Regions from separate parts of the Photorhabdus kleinii genome, predicted to be linked through region 3. Evidence: predicted binding sites of a transcription regulator. Region 3 holds the regulator's gene; each other region holds the start of a gene.
What was found. Region 3 encodes CRP, which controls carbon source genes, mostly activating them, when cyclic AMP is high. Its sites were predicted from a motif close to ATGTGANNNNNNTCACAT; they were not measured.

Region 1: the regulator CRP is predicted to act here: its motif matches at 4,929-4,946, upstream of gntK (gluconokinase).
Region 2: the regulator CRP is predicted to act here: its motif matches at 3,238-3,255, upstream of focA (formate transporter FocA).
Region 4: the regulator CRP is predicted to act here: its motif matches at 5,602-5,619, upstream of glpT (glycerol-3-phosphate transporter).

Annotation. Positions count from the first base shown of each region.
Region 1 is NZ_JAJAFY010000011.1:1,688-7,985, reverse strand. It holds gene LG003_RS08205 (SGNH/GDSL hydrolase family protein) at 1-508, shown strand, start outside; gene LG003_RS08200 (SGNH/GDSL hydrolase family protein) at 495-1,715, shown strand; gene LG003_RS08195 (GNAT family N-acetyltransferase) at 1,926-2,846, shown strand; gene gntU (gluconate transporter) at 2,936-4,273, opposite strand; gene gntK (gluconokinase) at 4,273-4,812, opposite strand; gene gntR (gluconate operon transcriptional repressor GntR) at 4,981-5,976, opposite strand.
Region 2 is NZ_JAJAFY010000060.1:13,103-19,400, forward strand. It holds gene LG003_RS20210 (GNAT family N-acetyltransferase) at 1-62, opposite strand, end outside; gene ansB (L-asparaginase 2) at 59-1,102, opposite strand; gene ycaO (30S ribosomal protein S12 methylthiotransferase accessory factor YcaO) at 1,241-3,004, shown strand; gene focA (formate transporter FocA) at 3,324-4,181, shown strand; gene pflB (formate C-acetyltransferase) at 4,237-6,298, shown strand, end outside.
Region 3 is NZ_JAJAFY010000066.1:1,528-7,825, forward strand. It holds gene LG003_RS20895 (hydrolase) at 1-342, shown strand, start outside; gene LG003_RS20900 (YheU family protein) at 339-557, shown strand; gene LG003_RS20905 (phosphoribulokinase) at 576-1,445, shown strand; gene LG003_RS20910 (OsmC family protein) at 1,571-1,978, opposite strand; gene crp (cAMP-activated global transcriptional regulator CRP) at 2,298-2,930, shown strand; gene argD (bifunctional acetylornithine/succinyldiaminopimelate transaminase) at 2,980-4,191, opposite strand; gene LG003_RS20925 (aminodeoxychorismate synthase component II) at 4,315-4,890, opposite strand; gene LG003_RS20930 (YcgJ family protein) at 5,134-5,484, shown strand; gene ppiA (peptidylprolyl isomerase A) at 5,583-6,152, opposite strand.
Region 4 is NZ_JAJAFY010000009.1:11,063-17,360, reverse strand. It holds gene frdA (fumarate reductase (quinol) flavoprotein subunit) at 1-618, opposite strand, end outside; gene LG003_RS07295 (fascin domain-containing protein) at 1,317-1,601, shown strand; gene epmA (elongation factor P--(R)-beta-lysine ligase) at 1,741-2,718, shown strand; gene glpQ (glycerophosphodiester phosphodiesterase) at 2,762-3,838, opposite strand; gene glpT (glycerol-3-phosphate transporter) at 4,018-5,370, opposite strand; gene LG003_RS07275 (DUF29 domain-containing protein) at 5,876-6,298, shown strand, end outside.

The DNA of each region.
Region 1 (6,298 bases), on a different contig from region 3:
TAATTGGCCGGAAACTATCAATAAAACACTGGAAGCCAACCATGATATCAAGCTAGTTGTTATTTTTTTGGGGCCAAATGATCCCTGGGATATGCCACCAAAACATGGAAACATCTACCTGAAATTCGCCAGCCCTGATTGGGAAAACCTCTATCGCCAGCGTATCGAAATGGTCCTTACCGCAGCACGTAACCACGGGGCTGATATTATCTGGGTTGCTCCTCCCAATATGCGACAGAAAAAACTTTCTGCCAGCATGAAATATCTGAGATCCTTATATCAATCGGAAGTAACGAAAGCCGGAGAAATCTATGTTTCTGTTAATGATATTTTCAAATATCATGCAAATGATTATTCCGATTATGTCGGCGACAATAGTAACAAAATTAAACTCAGAAGCGGTGATGGTATACACTTTAGCTTGAAAGGCCAACAAACTATCTCAGATAACATATTTTCATTGATTAAATTTATTCAGGAACCAGCTAAACAAAATGAAAATAGTTAAACAACTTCGTCGACGATATCAATCTGCTGGCATTAGTCTGGTCATCACACTCTCTTTAAGTTTGATATCGTGCCATAAACAAAAGCCATTGCCGTTGCCAACACAACAGTCTGCAAAAGAGAACCAACAGCTAATAGACTTTGGTGAACCGAATTTAGCTTTACTGGCGGATAAACTTCACAACAGCCGCCATAATCAACTGCATTTTGTTCAGATAGGAGATTCTCATACTGCCGCAGACTTTTTTACCGGCAAGCTTCGCTCTTTATTGCAACAACGTTTTGGCGATGCAGGGATTGGTTTTGTTAGCCCAATTAATGTACCTGGTCAACGTAACGCTATGATCAGTATGACCGATGATAAGCAGCAATGGAAACTCACCACCAGCCGCAAAGATAATCGGCCTGATTTTCCTATCGGCGGTGCAATTGCAGAACCCAATAGCCAAATAAGTCAATTAATTCTAAGACTGTTTGTACCATCCCATGATCGCTATCAACTCAAAACGTTATACCAAGCATCGGGTGATGCTCAGATTCTGGTACAATCTGCAACCAAACGAATACTAAAATTACCGGCAACCCATGATCACTGGCAATTTTCTACTGAAGAATCAGTTACATTCCCAGTTAATATTATGGCGATACAAAATAATCAGTTAAAATTAGGCGGCTGGTTTATCAAACGTAAACAACCAGGTATTATGTTATCTGCCTTGGGTATTAATGGTGCAACTATTAATATGATGGATAAATGGCAGCCAAAATGGATTGATACATTAGTTCAAATGCATCCTGATATGGTGATCCTCGCTTATGGCACAAATGAGGCATTTAATCATTCGCTGGGTTTATCAAGCTATCGCCAGCAACTGGAAACTAAGATAAAACAGATTCGTAATCAGTTACCACAAACAGTTATCCTTATCATTGGGCCGGGTGATTCTTTGAAAAACAACCAATTTACAAGTTGTATAGCACAACAACCAACAATGTTGGATAATATCATCCATACTCAACAAAAAGTCGCTCAAGATCAGCACACACTATTCTGGAACTGGCGTGCATATATGGGTGGAAAATGCTCAATTAGGCGCTGGGCGCAACAAGATCTTGCTCGTCCTGATTATGTTCACCTTTCAGCCGCAGGTTATGAGCGCAGTGCTGAAGCGTTATATCAACAGTTAATAGATGTTCTCGGTCAATAAGCAACAATAAGGCTTGATTGGGAATAGTACTAAATACTTATCTTGTTTTTAGTACAGAAAAATTAAACTTATAATCTTAGATTTACAATATGTATGAGCTCATAAGAAACCCATTTAATAAAGACAAACTATCTTTTTTGTTGTATTTAATACGTTGAAAATAAGTTTATACCATGTGTAAAACATAGCGTTAAAAAGAGTATTTAAAATATGATTTTTCCCAAAAAGTATCCTCTCAGCTCTATAAAAAGGCTCATCTCCGGCTGGAAAGAATGTAGTTTCGAACGTTACCAACAAGCGTATTCTCTCTATGGTGGTGGAATATCTACTCATCCAGATATTGTACGTTTTTTAAATGAAAAATTTGGCAATAGTTTTATCTTTTATGTCAAAGAAAATCCACAAATAGAAAACGTTATCGAAGGGGCATACTTTACATGTAAAGATCATCATCTGGCAGCAAGTCACCAAAAGGACTACTATTTTTTCAGTTACGATGAAATTCTCTTCCCTATTGCCAAACATCTAAAAACTATCATCCCAGGGAGATCAAAAACCATATCGCCTCTACACAAAGAAAACTTCGTCAACATCTACTATGGCCGATTAAACAAGCGAACAATATGCCTTGCTAAAGAAGATTTTTCTTATAAAACAAGAAGAAATCGGAGTAATGAAATTAATAAATTTAAGCGTGCAGGCGGAGAAATACATCAAATTGATGATTTCACCTGCCAGGAATTTGTTGATATTTACACCACACTGTACGAAAAACGGTGGGAAAAAAAACACAGTGAAGAAGAAAAAGGAAAATTAACCGAACTATACACCGAACTCAAACAACATCTGTACGGATGTGTATTAACTATCAATGGAACCCCAGCAGCCTACGATTTAGTTATAAAATCAGACAGCCCTCAATGGGTTTCATTCGATGCAGTAAACGGTGGATACGATCCTGAATACGCTAATCTCAGCCTTGGAAGCATTGTCATGTGGTTAAATATTCAAAATGCTTCAACGCTCTGCCAACAGAATCAAAAAACGATGCGCTATTCTATTGGCAAACCTACTTTCTCCTATAAAGATCGCTGGTGCCACCGTCACCCGTTAGCAAGAACACTATTTTAATGTCAGCAATATTTTCAAATAGTTAACTTATCTTGCCGCCTTCTAAGGAAGGCGGTATTAATCTAATACAATCTCCTAATTCATATGAATTACAACATGGCAAAGAAAACCATTCCAACAATGGCTCCTGTTATTCCAAGAATAGTTTCCATAATTGACCAAGTTTTCAGTGTTTGAGATTCTGTTGCACCAGTAAATTTACCAAATAACCAAAAGCCTGAGTCATTAACATGGCTCAATACCAAAGAACCACCCGCAATACAAATTGAAAGAGCTGCAAGCTGGGCACTAGAATATTCCAGAAGATCAACAACGGGCAAAATCAGACCAACAGTTGTCAAACAGGCAACAGTTGCAGAACCTTGAATAACGCGTACTGTACCAGCAAGGATGAAACACGCTAATGCAATAGGCAGACCCGCCCCAATCAATGCGTTTCCCAAAGCAGGGCCAACACCAGAATCCACTAATACTTGTTTGAATACACCACCAGCCCCAGTCACCAATAAAATAATTCCAGCCGGTTGAATAGCCGAAGAGCAAATATCCATCACTTTTTCTTTACTCATCCCACGGCGAATTGCCAAACCATAAATAGCAATCAAACAAGCAACCAAAATCGCAGAAAATGGATGACCGATAAATTCAAGCCACTGATACAACTCAGAACCCTGTTCAACAAAATTCTCACCAATAGCCTTTAACCCAACCAAAGCCAAAGGGAACAGAACCAGTGACAAACTCAAACCAAAAGATGGCATCTTACCTTGACCAAGGCTTGGCTCACTTATATCCACGGGCAAATCCAGAGTGACATACTTACTGATAAAATTACCGAAGATTGGCCCCGCCAGTAACATCCCAGGAATCGCTGCACTGATACCGATCAAGATCATCCAGCCAAAATCAGCATTCATCTGTGAAGCCAACAACATCGGTGCTGGACCAGGTAACAAAAATGCTGCTGCTGCGGCGACACCAGCAAACAGAGGAATAACCAGCTTCACTACATTACCGCCAGTACGACGCGCGACCGCGAACGCCACACCAATCAATAAAACAATAGCTACATCAAAGAACAATGGCAAAGCACAAACCAGGCCAGCGATCCCCAATGAATAATGAGCATTCTTTTCACCAAAACTATTTAGTAGTTTAATCGCAATCTGATCCAGTGCGCCTGTTTCATGCAGAACTTTACCAAACATCGCCCCCAGTGCGACAACAATAGCCAGAAAACCTAACGTTCCTCCCATTCCTTCTTGCATTGTTTCAGCAATTTTATCCAGTGGCATACCAGAAAAAACACCCGCCCCCATAGAAACCAGTATTAACGCAACAAAAGCGTGGATTCTGGCCTTCATCACCAAAAACAACAGTAAAAAAACAGAACCCACCGCTGTCAGCACTAAGGTTAAAGTACTCATTATTTTTCCCCTGAAATGACACTATTAATTATTCTTATCGAGTGATTTATCACTTCATCAAGAGACGATCTAATGTCAACCAGATAAACATCCTGTTCATCACTCCCCGGCTCTTCTAATACCTCAAACTGAGATACCAACATTTGAGATTTAAAAAAATGATCTTTACGTGCCTTCAATCGACTTTCAATTAAATCAAAGTCGCCTTTCATATAAAGAAATGACAGATTCTTATTACGATCACGCAGTATATCCCGGTAATGTTTTTTTAAAGCAGAGCAAACAATCAGGGAAACCGGGTTTGTGCGTTGCATAGCAAAAATTGCATGATTCAGTGATTTCAACCAAGGTTCACGATCTTCATCATTCAGTGCGTAGCCTTCAGCCATCTTATTAATGTTAGATCTTGGGTGTAAAAAATCACCATCTAAAAAAGCAGAGTCCAATTTATAGGCCACAGCACTGGCAACAGCAGATTTACCACTACCGGATACCCCCATAAGCACAAAAACATGATTCGAATGTTGGGCATCGTTCATATAAACTCCTCAACGTAGATATTTTATCCACGAAATGTTACCGGTAACTGTTATCGGTAACATTATCAGAAGTAGAGACGAAATTCGCAACAACACGGAATATTCAGGAAATATAAATGTGATATTCATCACAAATGAGTTCAAAAAAACGCAAATCCAGCAGACCGATTAGATACTCTCTCCCAGAGATAACTGAAAGCCGATATCAATCATTTTTTGCGGTAAATGTTCGCCCTTCAGCCGAGCCATTAATAATTCGGCAGCCCTCCGCCCCAATAAGTCACGAGACGTCAATACACTGGCAAGTTTTGGTGTCATCACCTGACCAACATCATGGCCATGAAAGCCAGCTATCGCAATATCATGTGGTACAGCTATCCCTTGACGTTGGCACTCGAAAATTGCTCCGATTGCGAGGTCATCGTTAGTGCAGAATAGACCATCAACATCAGGATATTTTGTTCGTGCTTCATTCAGTAACTGCCCCCCTAATGTGTAAGAAGAGCTGTCTGGTGTCATTATCTTACCTGGCTTTAACCCGGCGCTTTTCATTGCAGCTTCATAGCCCTCCAGACGAATAATTGTCCTTTCATCTTGTCTCGCACCAAGATAAATCACCCGCTGGCAACCACGCTCAATCATTGCCATTACCATCTGCCGAGCTGCTTCAAAGTTGTCAATACCAACTGCCATATCAAAACAAGGAGAAACACAATCCATCAGTTCAACGACAGGGATACCAGCCGTTCCCAACATCTTTAAAGTTCGTGGAGTATGAGTACGTTCTGAAAGAATCAAACCATCAATATTATAGGAAAGTAAAGAAATCAAACGCTCTTCTTCTTTTTCTGAGCGATAGCCATAGTGAGCCAACATAGTTTGATAACCATAACTATCCGTCACATATTCGATACCACGAATAACCTCCGCAAAAACTTGGTTAGTCAAAGAAGGCAATAAAATACCAATAGCATGACTAGTGGAATTAGAGAGAATATCCGGTACTTTATTTGGGATATAACCTAACTCATCTAAAGCATCCGCTATTTTCTTTCGCAATTGCTCAGAAACTTGATCAGGATTACGCAAAAAACGACTTACCGTCATTTTAGTTATACCAACACGATCTGCAACATCTTGTAAAATAGGACGTTTTTTCTTCATATTTCAATGCAATATAGAATGAGTAAAGTTTAGAATAATAAACGTAGTGTTATGATATATTTATACACTATAAGGATACATTTTTTTAAAATTTAGTCTGGCTGTGAAACTGTAATCCCAATTTATTTAGTGTATCGTAAAATCTTATCCTTTAGAGTGGAGATATAAGACATATTTTTTGTGACTAGGAGGGTTTCGCCGCTGATATATTACCGAATGATTTAGAGCAATGGGCCACCACAACCAGCAAGAACCACACCATGACAATGAATAAGAACTTGGAAATTACCAAACTTATCAAAATCAGAGGCAGAGACATTAA
Region 2 (6,298 bases), on a different contig from region 3:
TGAAGCGCAACAAAACAAGCTGCACCTGTGCGCTCTATTGTTATCTCTGAATCACAAATCAATATTTCACAAACATCTCGTGAATTTTTACCGGATCACGCGTTTCAGTCAGAGCTAATTGTAAAAGCACTCTGGCCTTTTGTGGGTTCAGACGTTCAGAAGCGACAAAGCCATGCTTGCTATCATCCACTTCCGCATCCTGAGTAACATATCCCACCGGTACACGGCTTGATCTGACGACCACAACCCCATCTTTAGCCGCTTGAGCCAAAGTATCGAAAATCGCCTTATACATATTACCGTTGCCCACACCAGCGCTGACAATACCTTGGTAACCATCTCTCAACAGAGCTTTCGCCGGCAGATCAGACGCATTGGCATAGTTATAGACAATGCCTACTTTAGGCAGTTTATCCAGTTTACTGACATCAAAAATCGCCTTACTCGCTCTCGGCTTAGCGTCAGCGTAATAATTGACTTTGCCATTATGAACAAAGCCCTCAGCACCCGCATTAACTGGCTGGAATGCCTGAACTTCGGTGGTGCTCATTTTCACCACAGTGCGCCCACTGATAACCGCATCATTCATTGCCATCAACACACCACGTTTGGCTGATGCTTGATCACCGGCAACCACCACAGCGTTATACAGATTTAACGGGCCATCGGCACCAAGCGCCGTAGACGGGCGCATCGCACCAACCATGACAATCGGTTTCTGGCAGTGGGTAGTTAGATCGAGGAAGTAAGCAGTTTCTTCCATTGTGTCAGTACCGTGGGTGATAACAAAACCATCGGTCTTGCCACAATCAGCGTTGATTCTTTTCGCTAGCGTCAACCACACCTGATCATTCATATCCTGCGAACCAATACTCACCACCTGCTCACCTTTTAGGTTGGCGATATCTTTGATCTCAGGAATAGCATTGACTAATTCATCAATAGCAACTCTTCCAGCAACATAGTTGGATTGGATTGCAGACTTCCCACCACCCGCAATCGTCCCTCCTGTCGCCAAAAGCGTAATATTTGGTAAAGCAAAAGCAGAACCACTAATTAATGCCAATAAACTGGCTAAAGCTGTGTGTTTCATCTTTTTCATGCTTCTTCCTTAATAAAAAATATCCTGTTAGATTATGGATGATGATAACAATAAATCTGTGATACATACCAGACTTTAGCTACTGAAAAAAAACTCGTATGATGAGCGCCCCATAACGAGCACTCATAAGTGAATACCATGACGCAAACCTTTATTCCCGGCAAAGACGCCGCACTGGAAGACTCAATCAACCGTTTTCAGCAAAAACTGCAACACCTTGGTTTTAATATCGAAGAAGCTTCATGGCTGAACCCGGTTCCTAATGTCTGGTCGGTTCATATCCGCGACCGCGATTGCCCTCTCTGTTTTACCAATGGCAAAGGTGCCAGCAAGAAAGCCGCTTTAGCTTCTGCTTTAGGGGAGTATTTTGAACGCTTGTCAACTAACTATTTTTTTGCTGACTTCTATTTAGGCGAAGCTATCGCTAACGGTGATTTTGTCCATTATCCGAATGAAAAATGGTTTGCTTTACCGGAAGATGATTCTCTACCAGCAGGCATTCTGGATGACCGGTTACACCAATTTTATAATCCTGAAAATGAGTTATGCGCCAGTCAGTTAGTCGATTTGCAATCAGGTAATGAAGAGCGTGGTATCTGCTCGCTGCCATTTACTCGTCAGTCTGATGATCATACCGTCTATATTCCGATGAATATTATTGGCAATCTTTATGTTTCCAATGGTATGTCAGCTGGCAACACTATGAATGAAGCCAGAGTTCAGGGATTATCTGAAATTTTTGAACGCTATGTGAAAAATCGTATTATCGCCGAAGGCATCAGCCTGCCAGAAATTCCCCAGGAAGTGATGAACCGTTATCCCGGCGTTGTCGCCGCAGTCAGCAAATTACAGGATGAAGGTTTCCCACTCTATTGTTATGACGCCTCTCTCGGTGGACAGTTCCCGGTTATTTGCGTAGTGCTGTTTAATCCCAATAACGGGACTTGTTTCGCCTCTTTTGGTGCACATCCTGAATTTGGTGTAGCACTGGAACGTACTGTGACCGAATTATTACAAGGACGCAGTTTGAAAGATCTGGATGTGTTCAATGCGCCGACTTTCGATAATGAAGAAGTGGCAGAACATACCAATCTGGAAACTCACTTTATCGATTCGAGCGGTTTAATCAGTTGGGATTTATTCAAACAAGATGCTGATTATGCGTTCGATGACTGGAATTTCAGCGGCACGACAGAAGAAGAGTTCGCCACTTTGATGGCTATCTTCAAACAATTGGATGCCGAAGTTTATATTGCTGACTACGAGCACCTTGGTGTTTATGCCTGCCGTATTTTGGTCCCGGGAATGTCTGATATTTATCCTGTGGAAGATTTACATCTTGCTAATAACACGATGGGAACGCATTTGCGGGAAGCTTTATTAGCATTACCGGATAGCCAGTGGCAAGCCGAAGAATATCTGGCACTGATTGAGCAATTAGATGAAGAAGGTTTGGATGATTTTACCCGTATCCGTGAGTTGTTTGGCATTGCGGTGGGTAAAGATAATGGCTGGAGCAATTTACGGATTGGTGAACTGAAATCCATGTTGGCGCTGGCTGGCGGTGATTTGGAACAGGCTTTAATTTGGGTAGAATGGACTCAAGATTTTAACGCCTCAATCTTTACGGCCGAACGCGCTAATTATTATCGCTGTTTGCAAACACTACTTTTACTTGCTCTGGAAGCGGATAAAGCGCCTACACAATATTATCAAGCATTCGTAAAAATGTATGGGCAAGATGCTGTTGAAGCAGCATCAGCAGCTATTTCTGGTGAACACTGTTTTTATGGTCTGTGGTCAGTTGATGCAGATTTAAAATCACTGCCCGCTCATCAGGCTTTATTGGCTGCTTATGAGAAGCTGCAAAAAGCAAAATGCGATTTCTGGAACGCAAAATAAAATTGTAGAAAAGACAATTTATAATTAAAAGTAAAATTCAGGTTAAATTAAATTTATTTGCAACAACAAGTAAATAACAATTTGGCCTGTAATTTTACTTACCAAACTTCCTACCAATGGGTTAAATAAAAAAATATTATAATTTTTAAAATTTTTTTATTTTATTAAAATCAACAGGTTAAATTGAATTTAAACCATTTTCACTCCCCAAAACAGAGTCCACTCTCAGGGAATTATGATCTATATCAAATTCTCCCCTTCACGCCTTTGTTACTATCATTACGTACCGTAACTTATTAATGATAAAGAGAATGTTGGTATGAAAGCTGACACCCCCTTTAACCTATTACCACCTGCGATAATGACACAAATCGCCAATGACATTGGTGTTTATAAAACTACTAAACCTGTTGCCATTACCTATCTGTCAGCAATAACTGCCGGAATTTTTATTTCCATTGCATTCGTCTTTTATATTACCGTGACTACAGGAACCACATCTGTCCCTTATGGGCTAGCTAAATTAGTCGGCGGTATCTGTTTTTCCCTTGGATTAATGTTAGTAGTCGTTTGCGGAGCAGATTTATTTACTTCTACTGTGTTGACGATTATTTCCAAAGCCACCGGGCGTATAACCTGGTATCAAATGATTAAAAACTGGATTAACGTTTATCTCGGTAATTTGATTGGCGCGCTATTTTTCGTCGCCATTATCTGGTTTGCCGGTCAATACCGTGTTGCCGACGGATTATGGGGCTTGAATGTCTTGCAAACAGCAAACCATAAAATGCATCACTCTTTTATTGAAGCGCTATTTTTAGGCATTCTCGCCAATTTAATGGTTTGTCTCGCTGTTTGGATGAGTTATGCCGGACGTAGTTTAATGGACAAAATATTCGCCATGATTTTGCCAGTAAGTATGTTCGTTGCCAGCGGCTTTGAGCACAGTATTGCGAATATATTTTTAATCCCGCTTGGTGTTGCTATTAAGCATTTCGCACCAACTGAATTTTGGATTAATGTAGGGGCAACGCCTGAACAATTTTCTCAACTCACCATTGCACACTTTATTACTAACAATTTAATTCCAGTCACTATTGGTAACATTATCGGTGGCGCCATTTTGGTGGGTTTAACTTACTGGTCAATTTATCTGCGTAGTGAGCAAAAACATTAATTAGCTCTCTCGCCTGATTTCTTAAAAGTTCGATTATTACAAAGGTAGAAGTATCATGACTGAATTAAATAAAAAGTTCTCTGTAGCATGGCAAGGTTTTAACCTGGGTGATTGGCAAAGCGCAGTCAATGTTCGTGACTTCATCCAAAAAAACTATACGCCATATGAGGGTGATGAATCTTTCCTGGCAGGTTCGACAAAAGCGACCGATACCTTATGGGAAAAAGTCATGGAAGGTATCAAAATCGAAAACCGCACTCATGCGCCGGTTGATTTTGATACTGATGTTGCTGCTACTATTACCTCCCACGACGCAGGTTATATCGAAAAAGATCTGGAAACCATTGTTGGCCTGCAAACGGAAGCCCCATTAAAACGTGCCCTAATCCCATTTGGCGGCATCAAAATGGTAGAAGGATCATGTAAAGTTTATGGCCGTGAACTCGATCCTAAATTGAAACAGATTTTCACTGAATACCGCAAAACGCATAATCAAGGCGTTTTCGATGTTTACACACCAGATATTCTTAAATGCCGAAAATCTGGTGTTCTGACAGGTCTGCCTGATGCCTATGGCCGTGGTCGCATTATTGGTGACTACCGTCGTGTTGCAGTATACGGTATCGATTTCTTGCGTGATGATAAATTAGCTCAGTTCAATTCATTGCAGGAAAAACTGGAAAACGGTGAAGATCTGGCAATGATTATTCAATTGCGTGAAGAAATCGCTGAACAGCACCGCGCTCTGGGCCAGATTAAAGAGATGGCGGCTAAATACGGCTATGATATTTCTGGCCCCGCCACTGACGCTAAGGAAGCGATACAGTGGACTTATTTCGCTTATCTGGCAGCGGTTAAGTCTCAAAATGGCGCCGCAATGTCCTTTGGTCGCGTTTCCAGTTTCCTGGATATCTACATCGAACGTGACCTGAAAGCGGGTAAGCTGACAGAAGTTGAAGCTCAGGAATTAATTGACCATCTGGTGATGAAACTGCGTATGGTTCGTTTCCTGCGGACACCTGAATACGACGAACTGTTTTCCGGTGACCCAATCTGGGCAACAGAATCGCTGGCAGGTATGGGAATAGATGGTCGCACGCTGGTGACTAAAAATAGTTTCCGCTTCCTGAACACCCTATACACAATGGGCCCATCACCAGAACCCAACATGACCATCCTATGGTCCGAAAAACTGCCGACAAATTTCAAAAAATTCGCGGCAAAAGTTTCCATCGATACCTCATCTTTGCAATATGAGAACGATGATTTGATGCGCCCTGACTTCAACAACGATGATTACGCTATTGCTTGTTGCGTCAGCCCTATGATTGTGGGTAAACAGATGCAATTCTTCGGCGCCCGCGCAAATCTGGCTAAAACGATGCTGTACGCTATTAACGGCGGTGTAGATGAAAAGCTGAAAATGCAGGTTGGCCCGAAAGAAGAGCCAATAAAAGATGAAGTGCTGGATTACGACAAGGTTATGGCCCGCATGGATCACTTTATGGATTGGCTGGCAAAACAGTATGTTACTGCACTAAACATCATTCACTATATGCATGATAAGTATAGCTATGAAGCGGCGCTGATGGCACTGCACGACCGTGATGTTTACCGTACTATGGCCTGTGGCATTGCCGGTCTATCTGTCGCCGCTGACTCATTGTCTGCCATCAAATATGCCAAAGTGACACCGATTCGTGATGAAAATGGTTTAGCGGTTGATTTCAAGATTGAAGGTGAATATCCACAATTCGGTAACAACGACTCACGTGTTGATGATATCGCCTGTGATTTGGTTGAACGTTTCATGAAAAAAATCCAGAAACTGAATACTTATCGCAACGCGGTACCGACACAATCCGTTCTGACTATCACTTCTAACGTGGTATATGGTAAGAAAACCGGTAACACCCCTGACGGACGTCGTGCTGGCGCACCATTTGGACCCGGTGCCAATCCAATGCATGGTCGTGATCAAAAAGGTGCCGTCGCCTCTTTGACCTCTGTGGCTAAATTGCCTTTCGCCTATGCAAAAGATGGTATCTCTTATACCTTCTCTATCGTACCAAACGCGTTAGGCAAAGATGATGAAACACGCAAAACTAATCTGGCTG
Region 3 (6,298 bases):
TCTCAGGTAAAAAGATTGAAACATATTCGAGAATTTGATGAAATTGTAACCGCAAAAATCCACGGCTTTAAAAATGCAGCGGACTACTACCGCCAGTGCAGTGCTCTGCCGCGTCTGCCTGATATTACTGTGCCACTGCTGATTATTCATGCTAAAGACGATCCTTTTATGGCGCCGGAAGTTGTCCCTGATCTCAAAATGTTACCCAAAAATATTGAATATCAAATGACAGAATATGGTGGACATGTCGGCTTTGTCAGTGGTTCGTTGAAGAAACCACAAATGTGGCTGGAACAACGCATCCCAAATTGGCTGTCATCTTATCTGGAGCAACCACAATGATTATTCCGTGGCAACAACTGGAACCAGAAACTCTGCTAAATTTGATAGAGAGTTTTATCTTGCGGGAAGGCACTGATTATGGAGAAGATGAAAAATCGCTGGAGCAGAAGGTCGCTGACATTCGCCGTCAGTTGAAACGGGGAGATGTTATGCTGGTGTGGTCTGAACTGCATGAGAGCATCAATATTGTGCCAAAAGAAATGTTCCATTCTTAACATTATGGAGTTTACTGAATGTCTGTCAAACATCCGATTATTGCAATTACCGGCTCCAGCGGTGCCGGAACAACAACAACCAGTTTAGCTTTCCGTAAGATTTTCCAGCAACTTAACATCAGTGCCGCGCAGATAGAAGGAGATAGTTTCCACCGTTACACCCGCCCTGAAATGGATGCCGCAATCCGTAAAGCCAAAGAGCAAGGCAGGCATATCAGTTATTTTGGGCCAGAAGCCAATGATTTTGGCATGCTGGAAAAAACCATGATCGATTATGGTGAAATCGGTGAAGGCCGCTGTCGGAAATATCTTCATACCTATGACGATGCCGTCCCTTACAACCAGCTCCCCGGTACCTTTACGCCGTGGGAATCCTTACCCAAGCAGACTGATGTGCTGTTTTATGAAGGTCTGCACGGTGGCGTTGTCACACCACAACATAATGTTGCCAGTCATGTTGATCTGCTCGTGGGCGTCGTGCCGATTGTCAACCTTGAATGGATACAGAAACTTGTCCGCGATACCGGAGAACGAGGACACTCGCAGGAAGCTGTGATGGATTCCGTCGTGCGTTCTATGGATGATTATATTAACTACATTACGCCACAATTCTCGCGAACACATATCAACTTCCAACGTGTCCCTACCGTTGATACATCCAATCCATTCTCAGCCAAAGCCATTCCATCACTGGATGAAAGTTTTATTGTCATCCGCTTCCGTGATCTGACTCAAATTGATTTCCCATACTTGTTAGCAATGTTACAAGGCTCATTCGTTTCAAGCATTAATACCATCGTGGTCCCCGGTGGAAAAATGGGATTAGCAATGGAATTAATTATGACGCCATTGGTACAGCGATTACTGGAAGGGGAAAAGATTTGTTAATCAGCGCCTGAGGTCAATTTAACAAATCCAGTACTTAAAATTTGCATCTTATATTATTCAGTTAAAAAAACAGGTAACTGAGATAATTAGTTACCTGTTGTTATTTTTTAATCAAAAATAATTTCTCAATCTATCTCTTTAATTTCAAAACTGTGGGTAATTTCAACTGATTTCCCCAACATCAACGAAACAGAGCAATATTTTTCCGCGGAAAGCATGACTGCACGTTCAACCGCTTTATCTATTAAATCCTTACCCGTAACAATAAAATGCAGATTAATATGAGTAAACAAGCGTGGCACCTCTTCACGACGGCGGGAAGTTAATTTTACTTCACAATCTCTGATGTCATACCTGCCTTTCTGCAAAATAGAAACTACATCAACCGTACTGCAACCACCGGCTGCTATTAATACCATTTCCATTGGACTCGGTGCCTTATCGCCGGCATTACCATCCATCATGATCTGATGACCGGAAGATGACTCCCCCAAAAGAGACAATCCTTCAACCCATTTTACCCGCGCTTGCATAAATACCTCTTAAGTCGTTCTTTGCATCCAAGCCTACTCTTTCAGTATTAAGCTAGCAATCTAATGAGCGGTTTATTATGCTGAAACAATACAAGACAAGACAGAAGCCTTTTCCTGTGTTAAAAACAGAAGTGGGCCAGGTATATATAGGTTAAGATCAATACCCTAGGGTTCAAATTTCAGATAACCTATATAAAACCCTTACCTGTCGGTTTTTCAACAAACTAATGTTAAGCTAGTGTCTTTATAAGCCAGCCTGACGAGAAACTTTTAGATTCTCGTGTTATTTAGGCAGCGATAACAACAGAGGATGAAACGAATGGTTCTCGGCAAGCCACAAACAGACCCCACTCTTGAATGGTTTTTGTCACACTGCCATATTCATAAATATCCATCTAAAAGTACGCTTATTCATCAAGGCGAAAAAGCAGAGACGCTTTACTACATCGTAAAAGGCTCTGTTGCGGTTTTGATTAAAGATGAAGAAGGCAAAGAGATGATCCTCTCCTATTTAAATCAGGGGGATTTCATTGGTGAACTTGGATTATTTGAAGAGGGGCAAGAGCGTACAGCCTGGGTACGGGCCAAAAGCGCCTGTGAAGTAGCTGAAATCTCCTATAAAAAATTCCGTCAACTGATTCAGGTAAACCCGGATATTTTGATGCGTTTATCTGCCCAAATGGCAAACCGTTTGCAAACAACTTCTGAGAAAGTCGGTAATCTGGCTTTCCTGGATGTTACCGGCCGGATTGCCCAAACTTTATTGAATCTGGCGAAACAACCAGATGCAATGACCCACCCGGACGGAATGCAAATCAAAATCACGCGTCAGGAAATTGGCCAGATTGTTGGCTGTTCCCGCGAAACGGTTGGTCGCATTCTGAAAATGCTAGAAGATCAAAACTTGATCTCCGCACACGGTAAAACTATTGTTGTTTACGGTACACGTTAACGCCTGATTAATCAGCGCATAATCCTGCGCTGATTTCTCTTATATTTAATTACACCAACTGGTTAATTGCCTGCTCTAACCGCTCCATTCCTTGAGCAATCTCTTCTTCACTAATAATCAACGAAGGCGTGAAACGCAATACATCACCACCCGCACTCAACAACATTAAGCCATTTTCAGCCGCCAGTTGCAGAATATCTTTGGCTTTTCCTTGATATGGTGCTTTGAGTTCTGCACCAATCAGCAAACCCTTTCCTCGGATTTCACCAAATATCGAATGTTTCTGATTGATATCATTCAGAAAATTCATCATCAAATTATGGCGTTTCTCAACTCCCTCCAGAACTGTTGGTGTATTAATAATATCAAAAGCAGCATTTGCAACTGCACAAGCCAACGGATTACCGCCGTAAGTTGTACCGTGAGTTCCCGGCGTCATCGCTGAAGCAATATTCTCTGTCGTCAGCATAGCGCTAATAGGGAAGCCATTTCCCAATGCTTTTGCTGTGGTAATGATGTCCGGCGTAACATCATAATACATATAAGAAAATAGCTTACCGGTACGTCCCATCCCACTTTGCACTTCATCAAACACCAACAGCACCTGATGCTTATCGCAAAGCTCACGCAACCCACGAATAAATGCCGGTGCTGCCGGCGTGACTCCCCCTTCTCCCTGTACAGGCTCCAATACAACAGCACAAGTATGGTCATCTATGACAGCCTTCACTGCATCTAAGTCATTAAAAGGCACATGAATAATATCCGCGGGTTTTGGCCCAAAACCATCAGCATATTTTGGCTGACCACCCACGGAGACAGTAAATAAGGTGCGACCATGAAAACCCTGATGAAATGCGATAATTTTGGTTTTATAGGGACTGTGACGCGTAATGGCATAGTGGCGAGCCAGTTTAAATGCCGCTTCATTCGCTTCTGCTCCTGAGTTGGCAAAAAATACCCGCTCAGCAAAAGTCGCATCAATCAGTTTCTGCGCCAAAATCAAAGCCGGTTCATTGGTAAAAATGTTACTGATATGCCAAAGTTTCTCCCCCTGCTGCTTCAAAACATCCACTAACGCAGGATGACAATGGCCCAAAGCTACAACAGCAATCCCTCCCGCAAAATCAATATACTCTTTCCCTTGCTGATCCCATACACGACTACCTTGCCCTGTCACCGGAATAAACTGCGCTGGTGAATAAATTGGCAACATAACTTGATCGTATGCGTTTCTATCTACTGCGGTATGCTCCTTCATTTTCCCACCCGTTTTCTATATACACGCCATTCAAAAGTGAAATTATAATCACTGAATATGCATAAAAAATCAAAGATGGGCAAATGAAAAAGATGGATAAATGAAGAAATTATCGGTATCTGGTTAATATCTCAGAAAGTTGCTCAGCAACTGGTGACCTTGCTCACTGAGAATACTTTCAGGGTGGAACTGCACCCCTTCCAGCGGTAGAGTGCGATGACGAATGCCCATAATTTCATCGACATTGCCGTTATGCTGGCTCCATGCGGTGACTTCAAATGAGGCTGGTAATGTCTCTGCGGCAATCACCAATGAATGGTAACGAGTCGCGGTTAATGGCCGGTTAAGCCCTTTGAACACACCTTGCTGATTATGGTGAATAGCAGAAGTTTTTCCATGCATCACTTCCCTGGCTTTTACCACGCTGGCACCAAACGCCTGCCCAATTGCCTGATGTCCAAGACAAACACCAAGAATCGGCAACTTATCCGAAAAATGAGAAATCGCAGCCAGAGAAATTCCTGCTTCATTTGGGGTACAAGAGCCAGGGGAAATCACCAGATGAGTAGGCATCAATCTCTCAATATCTTCAAGTTGCAGTTCATCATTACGCTTAACTAAAACATCTGTACCCAATTCACAAAAATATTGATATAAGTTATATGTAAAAGAATCATAGTTATCTATTATTAGTAACATAGGAGTCTATCCTACTCATTTTTATCGCTGTATTTGTTGCCCTGCCACTCCTGCAATTTGTTTATCCTGCACAACTGGCTCCAGATAAAACGGCCTCGCGACAACGGGGCGGCTATCATAGCACATCAATATTTGTAGCATAGTACAACAAAATCAATGGCTGTTTTTTCCTTAATCAACTTACTCTCATACCCTACAAAACATATGCTCTATTTTGATATTCAATAAGTAAAGGTAATTGTTATGAAGACAAAACTGATTATAGCATCTCTTTTTTTACTGTCCTTCTCCACGCTGGCTGTTACTAAAACTGCTAACATTTTCTTCCCGGAAAAAGGGGTGGTTTGTGATAAAAAAGGAAAATATTGCTCTGATCAAAAAGGGCTATCGCTAAAATTAACCGAAAGGTATTTAGGGAAAAGAGCGGCAAAACACCTGAAAAAAGAGTTTGGTGATGGAAAAGATATCGACTTTTCATCTTACACTTTAAGTAACGGCATACATTGTGAGAGTAAAGAGAAGAAATGTTACAAAGACAGATATTATCCACGAACCGAAGTAAATAAAGAATTTACCCAAAAGATGTATGAATGACAGTGAAACTGGCCTGCATTTAATGCAGGCCAGTTTGTTAATCTGATGAGAGTTAACCGGAAGACCAGAAACTGCCACAGCCAAAGTAATAGAAAAAATTAAAGAATAATCTCCGCAGACAGAATAGCAACAGGTTTAACCGGTACATTCTGATATGGACCAACATTTTCCGTTTTGACTTGAGAAATTTTATCCACAACATCCATACCTTTTACGACTTTACCAAATACTGCATAGCCAAAGTCACGCTGACCGTGATCAAGGAAAGCATTATCCGCTACATTAATAAAAAATTGGCTGGTGGCGCTGTCTTTATCAGCTGTACGTGCCATAGAGATAGTTCCGCGTAAATTACGCAGTCCATTATCTGCCTCATTTTTAATAGCAGCTTTAGTCGCTTTTTGCTGCAAATCTTTGGTAAAACCACCACCCTGCACCATAAATCCAGGGATTACCCGATGGAAGATTGTATTGTTGTAATAACCCTCATTGACGTATTCAATAAAGTTTTTCGTTGTAATTGGAGCTTTCTGATTATTTAATTCCAGTTCAATATTACCCTCCGTTGTTGTCAGCTTCACGTGGATTTCTCCCACCGCCAAAGCCAGAGGCGCCATTGCGCTCAGAGAGCATGCAGTTACAAGTGCTACTAAAATACGTTTAAACATTCTGGGTTCCTATATTATTAAGGTCAACAACACAAACTGAATTAATTCTAATAATCTCTTCAACATCGTGCTTAATATTTACCTACATTTACGCTATCAATCGACTGGTGCTTTGAAGAAAAATGTATCCTTTCAATAACAGGTTA
Region 4 (6,298 bases), on a different contig from region 3:
GCCGTTGGTATTGTAACGGTATACACGGCCTGCGCCACCGGTTGCCATAATAACGGCATTAGCCCTGATCTGAATTTTGGTACCTTCCATCATATTCAGCGCAATTAGGCCACGCACTTGCCCTTCATCTACCAGAATATCGAGGACAAAATGCTCATCAAAGCGTTGAATTTGAGGATACTTAAGGGAGGTTTGGAATAGCGTATGTAACATGTGGAAGCCAGTTTTATCCGCAGCGAACCAGGTGCGCTCTATCTTCATACCACCAAAACGACGCACGTTGACGGAACCATCTTCTTTACGGCTCCACGGACAACCCCACTGTTCTAGTTGGATCATTTCTGTCGGGCAATGTTCGACGAAATATTCAACAACATCTTGCTCGCATAACCAGTCACCACCGGATACGGTATCGTTGAAATGGAAGTCGTAGGAGTCGTGAGCTTGGGTGACTGCTGCTGATCCACCTTCCGCTGCCACAGTGTGGCTACGCATTGGGTAAACTTTTGAGATCAGAGCAATCTTCATCTGAGGATTAGCCTCAGCGGCGGCAATTGCGGCTCGTAGGCCTGCGCCTCCGGCTCCGATAATCGCGAGATCGGCATTAAAGATTTGCACTGTGCTTCTCCATTGTTTAAGTGAAATTAATTAGTAAGCAAAATCGTCGTAACTTTCCTAAATGTTGTTATTTTTCATATGCAACATTCTGTAGGTAAAATCCGGTGTTTTAACGATCAAGGGAAGCTGTTTATTACTGTTTGTATTGAATTAAGTATAACGGGTTCTAAGTGAGATAAATTTGATATGAAAGGGTATTTTGTCGGATTTGAACACTAAAACTTGATCTAAGACAGGAATTAGTGACTTTAATTTATCATTGACCGACAGAGTTATTACCTAGAGGGGAATCACTTGTGGAGCTGATTATCAAGGCCATACAATATGAATTTGGCTTGCTTGGTATTTTTTTGTCGATATTAGAAATTATTTAAATGCAACGAGATTTAAAAGTTTTATTTTACTTTGGTAATGTTGCAGTTAATAATTTTATACTGGTCATATTATAATTATCATCTTAAATTATTTTTCAGTTTCTTTATAATATCTTACTTTTAATCTAAATATGATAATTGCTTCTGGTCATTTAATAATTATAAGTGATAATTGGTAATGTCATCCATAATAAAGTGATAATACGTTTTATTGTTTAACGGTAGTAGTATATATTCAACAAGGGAGTTTTATTTCTATGGGCATAGAGAGTCGATATGAGGATTAAATGGTATTCTATAATTAATTATATTTAAACGGAGGGTATGATGGCATTATCAGAGCATACTATCGCATTGATGGCAGATAATGGACTTTATTTGAGTCGGGTTGCTCGGCCTGGTGGTAATTATATTGAAGCGGCAACATTGGATGTTGATACTTCTTCTACGTTTACTGTAGAAGATGTCGACGATAATGTGATAGCGCTAAAGGCAGATAATGGAAAATATCTGACTAGGCTTAGTATAAAAGGTATTAATTATATTAAGCCTGATAAAACCAATATGGACGGATTTTGCCACTTTAGATTGATAACTCTGTTAGAGTAAATAGTGATTTTGTCTGGTATTGGCTTTGTTGTGATACAAGACAAACTAAGTTGTTCCGGGATGATCAGGCGGTAATAATTTGTCTGATATGTGTGATGCAGGTAGACTGCACGTTTTGTTTTATTTTGGAGTCATTTACATGAGCGAAACAGCAAACTGGCAGCCAAGCGCACCTATCGCCAACTTGTTGAAACGAGCGACTATTTTAGCAGGAATACGGCGCTTTTTCGCAGATCGTGGGGTATTGGAAGTTGAAACACCTGCGATAGGTCAGTTTACAGTGACTGATATCCAATTGTTTTCTTTTCAGACGGAGTTTGTTGGTCCAGGCGCCGCAGATGGTATGACTCTTTATCTGATGACAAGTCCGGAATATCACATGAAACGCTTACTGGCAGCAGGAAGTGGCCCTATTTATCAGCTCGGTCGCTGTTTCCGTAATGAAGAGGCGGGTCGTTATCATAATCCTGAATTTACCATGCTGGAATGGTATCGGCCTCACTATGATATGTATCGTTTGATGAATGAAGTTGATGATTTACTTCAACAAATCCTTGACTGTGAAAGTGCAGAATCACTCTCTTATCAACAAGCTTTCCTGCGTTATCTGGGTATTGATCCGCTATCAGCAGAGAAAGAAAAGCTGCGTGAAATCGCCGCCAAGCTGGATCTGAGTAATATTGCTGATATAGAAGAGGATCGGGATACTTTATTACAACTTTTGTTTGCTGTTGGTGTTGAACCGCACATTGGTACTGAAAAACCAACTTTTATCTACCATTTTCCGGCTTCTCAGGCTTCTTTGGCGGAAATTAGCAAAGAAGATCATCGAGTTGCAGAGCGTTTTGAAGTCTATTTTAAAGGCGTTGAATTGGCAAATGGCTTCCGTGAGCTGACTGATGGCAATGAGCAGTGCCAGCGTTTTGAACGGGATAACCGTAAACGTGCAGCGTTGGGTTTACCTGTTCGACCAATTGATGAAAACCTGATTGGCGCCCTGAAACAAGGAATGCCTGAGTGTGCAGGTGTGGCGATTGGTGTCGATCGTTTGGTGATGTTGGCTTTGGGGGCTGAAAAGCTCAGTGATGTTATGGCCTTTTCGATAAGTAAGGCGTAATTATTAAGTGACAGGGCGCTGGTTGAGGCGCCCTGTTTGCATCTTATTTATATTGATACTGTTTTTGCAGGAATTTCACACCTAAGTCAGGAAAATCGGTGAATACACCGTCTACACCCGCTTGGTTATACATGATATCGAAAAGTTGATCGCCGCTGGTGGCGTATTTAGGCAGTTGATCAACTCGAATCGTGTATGGATGGACTTCCAGATTGTTGGTGTGAGCCTCTTTTACCAGACTAGTTAGCTTAATATTGGTTGGTGTGGAATACTCCGCTACAATCATATGATAATCAGGGCCGATGCCATCAGCGTATTGTGCCACTTCTCTCATCGCACCTGGTTTGAACATCCAGTCATAGCTGTAATTTGTCCATTTGCCGTCTGATTGTTTTTCATAAGTTTCATTCCAATCGGTGTAGGCGATAAGTTGAATCAGTTTCAGATCCATGCCTAACTTAGGTTCCAATTCGTTTTTGATGCGTTTGAGTTCGTTGGTATCAAAACATTGCAGATAAATTTTGTCGCTTTTCTTGGTGTAACCATACGCTTTTAACACGGCTAGTACCTTAGTAGAAATATCTTTTCCCTCTTGTTGGTGGAACCACGGTGCTTTGATTTCAGGATAAATACCGATGTTTTTGCCGGTAGATTTGTTTAATCCTTGAACAAATTCAATCTCTTCCTGAAAAGTGTGGATTCGGAAATCAGATTTCCACATCGGGAAACGATTGGTGTAGCTTTGTATCTGTTGATTATTTTTAATATCGAAGCTTTCCGTGAATTTTAGTGACTTGATTTCGGACAAGGTAAAGTCAATGGCATAGTAGCGTCCATCTTGGCGAGCACGGCTAGGGAATTTATTGGCAACGTCAGTGACACGATCAAGGTAGTGGTCATGTAAGACTATCAGTTCATCATCTTTAGTCATGACCAGATCTTGTTCCAGATAATCAGCACCTTCGGCATAAGCCATTGCTTTGGCTGGTAGAGTGTGTTCAGGCAGATATCCACTTGCGCCTCGATGGGCGATAACAATCTTATCTGCCGCTTGTGTGATGCCTGACATCGATGAGGCTAAAATAATACCTGTTATTATTGTTTTGATTGGAGTTTGCATGTGTGTTTCTCCGTTTTAGCAATGAGATGAAATCTATCTCATTAAACTGTGTGTTTGTCTGTGTTAATAATACTCACTGACATAATCTCTTAGTTTAGAGGTTGAAAAAAGCCGCAGCATATATAATGCTGCGGCTTAATTAATATTATCAGCGATATATCACAGTTTAATGACAAAGGTTAGCCATATTGTTGGGCTATTTCCTGTTTATGTTTTTTTTCGGTAATCGTGACGATTAGCAATAGAATAACGGACAAGATACTACCACCAATCATCACCATAAAGCCGCTATCCCAACCGAAAAACTCAACGGTATAGCCGATGATAGCACTTGCAGCAACAGAGCCACCTAAGTAACCAAATAAGCCGGTGAAGCCAGCGGCTGTACCGGCGGCTTTTTTTGGCGCCAGCTCAAGGGCATGTAGACCCGTCAGCATCACTGGGCCGTAGATAAGGAAGCCAATAATCAACATGCAAGCCATATCTACAGTAGGATTACCTGGTGGGTTCAACCAGAATACGATAGTGGCGATAGTAACCAGTGTCATAAAGAACACCCCAGTTGCACCACGGTTGCCTTTAAATACTTTGTCTGACATCCAACCACAGAGTAGCGTGCCTGGGATACCGGCATATTCGTACAGGAAATAAGCCCATGAAGATTTATCCAGTGCGAAATGCTTGGCTTCACGTAGATAGGTTGGCGACCAGTCAAGAACACCGTAACGTAGCAGATAAACAAATACGTTAGCCATAGCAACCATCCACAGCAGTTTGTTAGGTAACACGTACAGCATGAAAATCTGTTTAGCTGTTAACTCTTTTTCATCTTTCTCTGTGTAATCAGAAGGATAGTCGTTTTTGTACTCTTCGATTGGTGGCAAGCCACAAGATTGTGGTGTATCACGCATCAGCGCGAACGCAATCAATGCAACGAGAATCGCGGCGAAAGCTGGCATATAAAGTGCGGCTTTCCAGTCATTGAACCACGCCATACCTAACAGGAATAGCAATGGTGGTAAGCCGCCGCCAACATTATGTGAGCAGTTCCAGATAGAAACGATACCGCCACGTTCTTTCTGTGACCACCAGTGCACCATAGTACGACCACAAGGAGGCCAACCCATGCCTTGAAACCAGCCGCACAGGAACAGTAGTACAAACATAATGGTAATACTGGAAGTTGCCCAAGGTACGAAACCCATAAACAGCATAACAACAGCCGCGAGGATCAGACCCGCAGGTAAGAAGAATCGTGGGTTAGAACGGTCGGATACGGAGCCCATGATGAATTTGGAGATGCCGTATGCGATAGAGATCCCTGATAGTGCGAAACCGAGCTCACCTTTGGAAAAACCTTGCTCAACCAGATAAGGCATTGCAAGTGCAAAGTTTTTCCTTACCAGATAGTAAGCCGCGTAACCAAAGAAGATCCCCATAAAAATTTGCCAACGTAAGCGACGATAGACTGGATCTATCTGTTCTGTTGACAGTCGGGACCTATGAGGTGCCGGCTTGAAAATACTTAACATATTTTGCCTCCGATGGCATTTTTGGTTTTATAAACAGCTTGCCGGTTGACTAATGCCACCGGATGGGAAAATGAAAGGTTTTGTAAGTGGTTATTTTCCATAACGAAAATTATGATAGTCGAAATCACTCAACCTCGTCTGTGAAACAACACTCAGTTGTTAAAGTTGTTTTGCCCTAGCGGTAATTCTGAGTGATTTGTTAACTTTTTGAAATGTGCTTTACCAATGAAATTGTGACTATTGTCACAATAACGAGCTTTACTTAATTGTTGGTGAGCGTTTTTGGTTCGTTTTTGTTCTTTATCAAACAAAAACCACAGTTTTCATACATCTTCTATTTGTTATTTTATATGTATCCTTACTAAACGAAGGGATCTTCTCAATTTATGGTGAATGGGCTGCTAATCGATTTTGATGATAAACATACTGTTTTGACGGTATGCCAATAATCTGCCAGACTCATAATTTATACAGTTGTATAGCTGATATACCCAGTGGAGGACCCATGACGACACGTTATGACAGCGATTTTTATGGTTGGACGCAGGAGCAGGCAGGTTTGCTTCGTTCCGGCAATCTGAATCAATTGGACAGGGAAAACCTTTCGGAGGAAATAGAAAGTATGGGAAATAGCCAAAGAAACGAGCTGGAATCTCGTCTTGAGGTACTGTTTCTTCATCTCCTAAAATGGCAATTCCAATCTGAACGGCAAGGTCGGAGCTGGGAGCTTACGATTGAAGAACAGAGAAGAAAAATAGCCCGTCGTCTTAAAAAAAATCCCAGCTTAAAGTCAGAACTTAGCGAAATTTCCTCTGATGCTTATGGTGATGCCATTATTGCAGCAGAGAGGGAAACTAATATTAGGCGTAGTGTATTTCCTGAAACTTGTCCTTGGATATTTGAGCAAATAATGGATGAAAATTTTTGG